DNA from 2 places in the Sporomusa rhizae genome. Region 1 is predicted to be linked to the other one. Evidence: riboswitches for the same ligand, from Rfam matches in the RefSeq annotation. Region 1 holds a riboswitch; the other holds the start of a gene.

Region 1 (4,215 bases):
AGCACCCGCCTGAGACGACTAAACGCTACGATCAGACCTGCCATTACCGCCAATGCAGCTATACTGACTACAACCAGCGCTTTGCTATCTTTTTTCACGATAGTAAGCGGCGACTCATACACTATGTTGGGTGTAATCCCATCACTGATTTCGGCCTGTAACATATAATCGCCGCCTGCTAATGCACGTTCATCGGCATACACCGGCATCAACAGACGTTGCTTTGTGTCACCGTTTAGAGCCACAAAAGACTCTAAATAATCTTTTTGCCTGTCCAACGCGCCACCATTTGTATCTTCATTGGTTGCTCCGGGAGTAAACAAGCCGGCTACCGGCTGATGACTGCCTGCATCCAGCAGGCGGACGGTAACAACTGCCAGCTTTTGTACTCCAGAAGGATTATCAATATCCACCCCCAAATGCGTTACCGGGTGAATAGCCTCAACCTCCTGATTGGATGCCCCTTTGCCAATCAGCAAATTTTTGTAATAATCCCATTGCCGGTCTCTTAACAATAAAACGTTTTGCCCCCTACGATCATCGGTGTTACCGTCTTTATCTAAAGGTAAAATAATACCAACTACCGTAATCGGCAAAACGTCAGCTGTTTGAGACGCCGTCACGGCAACCGGCACCTGCTGCGTCAACGCCCCTGCCGTGATACTGGCTGTATACGAGCCAGGCGGCAATTCCGACGCCACCTGGAGAGGCAGCAAATCGTACCAATGGCTATAGCCGCCTGGCAGCAGCATTTTCCTTGTTAAAACATAATAATCTGTTCTTTTTTTTATCTCCCAATTTTCCTGAGTTCCGACAGGACTAAACCCTGGCGGCAGACTGATGGTAATGACCACCTCTTTATCGGCTGAGTCGCGGTTTTCAATATTAAACAGCGCCGCTGTTTGTGTACCCGAAGTTACAGAATCCTTGACCTTTCCCAAGTAATACGGAAGTTGACAGGAAAAAGTCAAGCCATCTTTGGCCTGACCAATAGGAATTGCGAACAATACATACAGCACTGTTACCAATCCAGCCAGTGCTTTTTTGATGGTCAAACTTTTTCCCCCTTTACACCAAAGACTTCGTTTATCCGATGACTAAGCCGCTCTAAGACTCCCTCTTCTCCAAATGGAAGTCATACCCCTACTGACACAGGCGAGCGTAAGTCTCTGGATAAGGGCGACTAACCTTCAGGTGGGGTCAAAACCCCATCTGAAGCTAAGTCTACTTTATGTAAATTTTATAGACGTTAAAAAAAGAAGGGTCAAAATTGACCCTGCGCTACTGCGCTAAGCAAAGGACTTAGTTTATGTGCTTTATAGAAAACTCCGGACTGTTTCCTGTCAGTCCGGGGTATCTACCAAAATAAATACTCCTGGCACTAGGTACCAGGAGTAAAATCCAGTAATCGCCTTTTAATAACATTTCCTACATAAAAGGATGCGTACTGTAATCCCCTCCCCATACCTCGTGGGTAAAACGGTGACTGTCAGTTAGGCAGTTCTCCTGACTCTGGTTCATTGCGCATCCAAACCTTCCCAAGACTTTTCATCTCAGTGGCATTCTCTTGGATTTGCTCCCCATTACAGTGGCGGGACCGCGCCGGCTTTTAACCGGTCTTCCCTATTAAGCCCCGTAGGGCACCTAGCTCAATAATATTTAGTTTTATTAATATTTTATCCGGTTTTCTATTCAATAGTCGGAATAGTAGGTTTATCTTTGCCGCGTTCTTTATACTTATTATCGACAGCATCTTTAGTGTGCTGTACATAGATATCTTGAATTCCCGGGTTTTCGCCTAAACCATGGATATAAGCATCAACCTGGAATCCGGCTGCAATCAATTGTGATTTATATGATTCCTTATCATCGCCAGCCATATCATTATTAGCATGATCGCCAGCAACCAACATCATCGGCATTAAAGTTACTTTCTTAATTTTGTTTGTTTTTAGTTTCTCAATAAGGTTTTCTATTGTGGGATATCCTTCAACCGTAAATACAAAAACATTTTTGAGACCGGCATCTTGAAGTTTCATCTGCAAGGCAGCATAAGCAGTATTGGATGGATTGACGCCGCCATGTCCCATGAAAGCAACCGCTTCATTTTTCCCTATTTTAGGTAATTGATTTTGTAATGCTTTTATAGCAAGCAAGTAATCATCGGGTTTTTCGCCTTCCTGTCCAGTATAATAAAGAAGCGGTCGACCCACTGATATTTTGTCAAAGGACTTTTCAAACGTTGAAACCACACGCATGAGTTTTTCATATTCATCCCCAGCTTCAATGTGAAGAGGCTGAATAATTACTTCTTTGTACCCTTCTGCTTTCAATTTCTCTAATGCTTGTTTTTCGGTATCAAATTTCAGTCCATCCCTATCAGCAAGTTTTTTGATGATAATTCGGGAGGTAAAAGCATGACGAACTTCATAATCCGGAAAAGCTGACTGAATTTTGTTTTCTACAGCTTCCGTGGTCACTTTTCTGGTATCTGCATAAGTAGTGCCAAAGCTTACAACCAATATAGCCTTTTTACCAGCACCTGCCGGAGCAGCAGACGCCACCGACGGAAGCAGACTGACGCAGCCAAACACGGCAAGCATGCACATTGTGACACATAAAGAATACAGTTTTTTCATAACAAATTCACTCCTCAAAATGTCTTATAATTCCAAGCCAAAGCAGGCGATTACACCGTATGCTGTTCTCTGTTCACAGTCCTCCCTCTAGATAATATATATGTATATCATGCTTATTTGGAAAAATTGAGGGTCATTTGACCCGCGCCAATCGGCGCAAAGTTCGAAAGGAAATCTTTAGAAAAATGGCATAAAAATTTAAACTCCTGACCATTTGCAGTCAGGAGTTTTTTAACAGTATGCTAAATGAAAACTCCTGGCAGTTAACCAGGAGTGAATTAAGCTAGTACGCCATAAAGCGTATACTGTAATCCCCTCCCCATACCTCGTGGGTAACAAACGGTGATTGTCAGACAGGCAGTTCTCCTGACTCCGGATCTTTGCTTGCTTAACCCTTCCCAAGATTTCATCCCAGTGGCATTTCTTAAGCTTGCTCCCCGTTACAGTGGCGGGACCGCGCCGGCATTTAACCGGTCTTCCCTATTAAGCCGTAAGGCACCTATCTCAACATATTTAGTTTTCTTATATGAAAATAGCATATCACCACAGGAAGCGATTGTCAATCCATTAGTCCCCGGCACTGACTGCACCGATAAAAAAACAATACGAATTTACTTAGATTTATGTGTATTACATAATTTTAAAAAATAAGGGTCAAATTGACCCGCGCCATCGCGCTAAGTTCGAAAGGAGTTTGAAGAAAAATGACTTAAAATATTAAAACTCCTGCCGTTTAAAAGGCAGGAGTAATAAACAGTATGCTAAATAAAAACTCCTGGCAGTTAACCAGGAGTGAATTAAGCTAGTACGCCATAAAGCGTATACTGTAATCCCCTCCCCATACCTCGTGGGTAACAAACGGTGATTGTCAGACAGGCAGTTCTCCTGACTCCGGATCTTTGCAGTTGCTTAAACCTTCCCAGGATATACATCCCAGTGGCAAATCTTAAGCTTGCTCCCCGTTACAGTGGCGGGACCGCGCCGGCATTTAACCGGTCTTCCCTATTAAGCCCGTAGGGCACCTATCTCAATAATATGTAATTTTTGGTTTATGAAGTTAGCATAACATCCTGGAAAACGAATGTCAATATCTCGTCCATTTTTAAAATTCATGATTTTTTCATAAGTTCTGCATAAGTTCTTCATATTTGTCATCTATACTGTACTTAAATCTTGAAGCAAAGGGAAGGTGTAGTATATGACAATGACTCATTATATGGAATTACTGGCTGTCAACCAACCATGGAACCTTATTATTTATATGGTTATCCCGGTAGCATTGGCAGAAGCACTTGTGGCAACAGAATTCTTCACGGTGTTTCTCCGCGGTTCTAATGCCGGCGGTTGGAAAACCCTGAACAAATGGATTGGAATTGTCCTGGGTTTTTATTTTTTAGGAATTTTCCTCAATTTGCTGATTACAGTTGTCCCCAGCATTGAGTGGCGTGGGATTGCTGATATCCTGGCAGTAGGTTCCTATCTCAGTGGTGTTATTCCCCTCTTTAGTATTGCCTTGCTTGAGCTTGGTGTGATTGGCAAAGGAAAATCGACAGATGAGAAAATGAAGCTCCACTTT
Region 2 (4,215 bases), 1.3 Mb from region 1:
ACGCAGCCTCTATCGACAAGGAACCGGTTCCTGCCCCAATATCAATGACTGTATCGTGTGGAGTAATTCTAGCCTTTGCCAAAGTTAGTATCCTAATCTCCTGTTTGGTCATAGGTATGTCGCCTCTGATAAACTCACTGTCCGGAATACCTAATCCATAACTCATACCTTCACCACCATTACGCAATGCTCAAAACCAGGAGTTTCAGTCGCTTCAACTAAGGTCATTTCAGCAACAAGCTCATTATCATAGGATAAGTTTGTGCACAACCAGACAATAGCATTTTCAGGCCAACTATGCGTTAGTAAAATACGAGCAATAGTTGCCGGATTATGCTGTGTATCGGTTAAGATTCCCAACTTATGATGGGGTGGCTGGAAGTTAAGCATCTTATCATCCGCTTTCCTTCCATGCATGCTAATTAGATTCGCATCTTGCCAAACATCAGCTAACCGGGCAAACGCCAGCTGCGCCGAACTAATACCCGGAATAACACTAATTTGTTTAGCTGCAAATTTATTTCTGATTGCCGCCAACATACTGTAAAATCCAGGATCTCCCGACACCATAACTACAACATCCTGGCTAATAAGCTGTCCTTCAACAAAATCTAGTACGCCCATAATATCTTTGTCAATGACTTTCGTAACCTGGCCTGGGTTAGAAAAAGTATCGAGCGCCCGCTTGCTGCCAACAACAACCTTAGCAGCCGCAATTGTTCTGCTAGCTATTGGCAACACATAGTCAGGCGATCCCGGTCCAATACCAACAACTACTATTTTATGTCTAGCTTCCATCCTAAATGGCCTCCAATTTCCCGGGCGGTCTGGTCAAGCCCCAGTATGTCACCTTTTAAAGTCACAATGACTGTTCCCACAGTCAAATCACCAAAAACATAACGCATAGCACGCGCGCTGGCTCGTTCGGCCAATATTTGATATACACCCGTCATGTTATAACGGTCAATAATTGGCATGGCAGCTTCGGTAGTAGTTACCGCCAGAACCTCCTTAACAGCCTCCTGCGGGGCTCCGTTCGCCGCTAAATAGGCCGCTATCGTTTCTAAGCGGGCGTCCGCCATGCGATTATGAGTATGAAATATACCTGACGATACTTTGACTATCTTGCCGAGATGGCCGAACAGCAGCACCCGGCGCATGCCATACTTCACAGCATTTTCCAGCATATGCCCAATGAAATTACTTGTCTGCACAACGGCAGCAGCCGGTATTCCATAGCGATTGATCGCAATATCCTGACCAATCTTGCCAGGCGCAAATACGATATCATTATATCCTAATGCCTGGACAACACTAATTTGTGGTACAAGTGAATCTTTAAAAGCCTCTTCCGACATTGGCTCAACAATGCCGGTTGTACCAATAATTGACAGGCCACCAACAATACCCAATATGGGGTTTAGGGTTCGAGCGGCCAATTTTTCACCTTCGGGAATAGAAACAGTAACGACAGCACCTTTACCTTCGGGTAAACATTCGGCGACTGCCCGCGTAATCATAGCTCTCGGTCCCGGATTTATTGCCGGTTCACCAACAGCGACAGCCAACCCTGGTTTGGTTACTGTCCCTACACCCTGGCCAGCTTTGATAATAATTTCCGGCTTATCGGTAAGGACTACCTTCGATTCGATCCTGACGCCATTGGTAATATCGGGATCATCCCCAGAATCTTTTATTACTGTACCACAGCCACCACCAGTAATTATTTTGGTTTCAACAATAGGCACTGTCAGCGTAACGCCCTGCGGCGAAATTACCTCGACAATACTTATATGCTGACCTTGCCAAGCCAAAATTGCTGCCTTAGCAGCTGCTGCAGCACAAGTTCCAGTAGTTATTCCTTTACGCATTGGTTTATCTTTATCATCCAATAGAAAAACCCCCTTGTGCAGGGGGTATAACACCAAACAACAAAATAATTTATTTGCCTGATTATTGTACCCATACCTGCCTATCTTCCGTAGGTCCTAGCGGCATGTGTTAGAACAGGCAGGTCTCCTGACTTTGGCTCATCACATACCTAACCTTCCCAGTTTCCCAGTGGCATCTAAGGTAGCATCCCCATTACAGTGGCGGGACCGCGCCGGTTTTACACCGGACTTCCCTTTTTAAGCATGAAAGCACCCATTCCCTTACACTTATCCAATTATGATAGCTTACATAATTCCATGCGCATATTACATTTTCCTGCAAGCTAGCCAAGAATTATCAACTTTTTCTTACGTATAAATATTTTAGACAACTTTCACCTATAAAATTCAAATAAATGTCATCAGAAGACTTGGTTATCCAAAGTTTTTAGGATAAAGAGATTCAAAACATAAAGGAGATCCTGCGTGGGATCTCCTTTACTTTTGGTTTATTTTTCAGCTTTACCCAAAGCAAAGCCAGTCTCAAGCGCCTTCTTATTTAGTTCCTCAGTACCTTTTGGAACTCTGGCTAACACGGCCTTTGTTAGGCAATCCAGCTCTACTATACCGGTAAATCCGGCCAAAGCGCCAAGAGCAACAATATTAGCAACCATTACATTTCCCAATTCATTGCGGGCAATATGAGTGATTGGCAAAGCTAATATTTTAGCATTTACTTCAGGAGCAGTCTTAACTAGTGTGGTATCGATAATCAGCTTGCCGCCCTCTTTTAGAAGACTAATATATTTATTGCATGCCTCCTGACTCATAGCCAATAGAATATCTGCCGCTGTTGCTTTAGGATAATCAATTTCGCCGTCACTTATAATAACTTCAGATTTACTGGCGCCGCCGCGGGCTTCCGGGCCATAAGATTGGGTCTGAATGGTCTGTTTTCCGTCAACAATTGCAGCCTCTGCCAAAATAATGCCTGCGAGAATAAGGCCTTGACCGCCGGTACCACTTAAACTAATCTGCCACATTATTTATTCCCCCTTTTAGCCTGAACATGGGCAATAAGCTTGTCATATTCGGCTGTAAATTCAGGGGCTTCTGACCGGTGAAGTTCTCCAATTAAGAATTTATCCTTAAGCTGTTCCGGTGATAGTTTGGCAGCAGCCTGTACAGGCATAGCATGTTCCTTTTGCCATTCCAGCATTTTAGCGGCCGATCCCATCTTATTTTTGCGTCCATACGAAACAGGACATTGAGTTATAGCATCAATAACGGAAAAGCCTTTATTTTCAATACCCTTAACAACAAGATCAGTTAACATATTGGCATGATACGCTGTAGCTCTGGCCACATAGGTAGCACCAGACGCAATTGCCAAAGCTCCAATATCAAAGGCTCGTTCAATGTGTCCATAAGGCGCCGTAGTTGAGCGGCTTGCTAAAGGAGTAAGCGGTGATGACTGACCTCCGGTCATACCATATATATTATTATTAAAAATAATCGTAGTTAAATCGATATTCCGTCGAGCGGCATGGATAAAGTGGTTACCCCCAATCGCGGTAGCATCTCCATCACCAGTAATAACCAACACATTTAACTCAGGATTTGCCAGTTTTATACCCGTAGCAAAAGTAAGGGCCCGGCCATGCGCGGTATGCACGGTATTAAAATTCATATATCCCGATGCCCGTGAGGAACAGCCAATGCCTGAAACAATTACAGTTTTATCTTGTTTAAGATTTAACTTGTCAATAGCGCGAATAATAGACGCTAAAATAATACCATTGCCGCAGCCTGGACACCAGATATGTGGAAAGGCTGATGGACGCAAATACTTTTCGATGTTTGCCATTATCTAGCACCTCCAGCCGCTGTAACAATTGGTTCCAAAATTTCTTCAGGCTTAAACAGCTCACCATCGACCCGGGTAACAGATACTACTTTATCACGTTCGACATAGCGTTCAATCTCGCCAACTAATTGTCCGTAGTTCATTTCCGGTACTATGACTTTTTTAGCCTTTGCTGCCGCACGTTGCACAACATGACCCGGAAATGGCCAAATTGTTATCAACTTCAATAAACCAGCTTTAATGCCTTGCGCTCTGGCCGCCTTAACCGCAGCAATTGCCGCTCTGGCCGAACCACCGTAAGAAATAACCAATACTTCAGCATCATCAAGATAATGCTCGGTATAAAGAGTTATTTCGTCTTTTGCATTATCAATTTTTGTGTGCAGTCGTTCAACCAGTTCTGCTGTAAGAACATTAGACTGAGTAGGCTGACCTTGATAATTATGTACTAGCCCTGTTACATGATAATAATAACCG

Evidence for each region. A riboswitch is a leader RNA that binds a small molecule or an ion and turns the genes downstream of it on or off. The one in region 1 is predicted to bind cobalamin.
Region 2: it holds a riboswitch for cobalamin, as region 1 does, so the genes downstream of both, cbiD (cobalt-precorrin-5B (C(1))-methyltransferase CbiD) here and SRRS_RS05135 (sirohydrochlorin cobaltochelatase) in region 1, are expected to answer to the same signal.

The regions. Positions count from the first base shown of each region.
Region 1 is NZ_CP156925.1:1,121,599-1,125,813, reverse strand. Features, by position in the region: gene SRRS_RS05140 (hypothetical protein) at 1-1,055, opposite strand, end outside; cobalamin riboswitch at 1,479-1,663, opposite strand; gene SRRS_RS05135 (sirohydrochlorin cobaltochelatase) at 1,689-2,639, opposite strand; cobalamin riboswitch at 2,978-3,157, opposite strand; cobalamin riboswitch at 3,497-3,680, opposite strand; gene SRRS_RS05130 (DUF6803 family protein) at 3,838-4,215, shown strand, end outside.
Region 2 is NZ_CP156925.1:2,412,142-2,416,356, reverse strand. Features, by position in the region: gene cbiT (precorrin-6Y C5,15-methyltransferase (decarboxylating) subunit CbiT) at 1-166, opposite strand, end outside; gene cbiE (precorrin-6y C5,15-methyltransferase (decarboxylating) subunit CbiE) at 163-798, opposite strand; gene cbiD (cobalt-precorrin-5B (C(1))-methyltransferase CbiD) at 777-1,871, opposite strand; cobalamin riboswitch at 1,992-2,164, opposite strand; gene SRRS_RS11075 (2-oxoacid:acceptor oxidoreductase family protein) at 2,381-2,914, opposite strand; gene SRRS_RS11070 (2-oxoacid:ferredoxin oxidoreductase subunit beta) at 2,914-3,738, opposite strand; gene SRRS_RS11065 (2-oxoacid:acceptor oxidoreductase subunit alpha) at 3,738-4,215, opposite strand, start outside.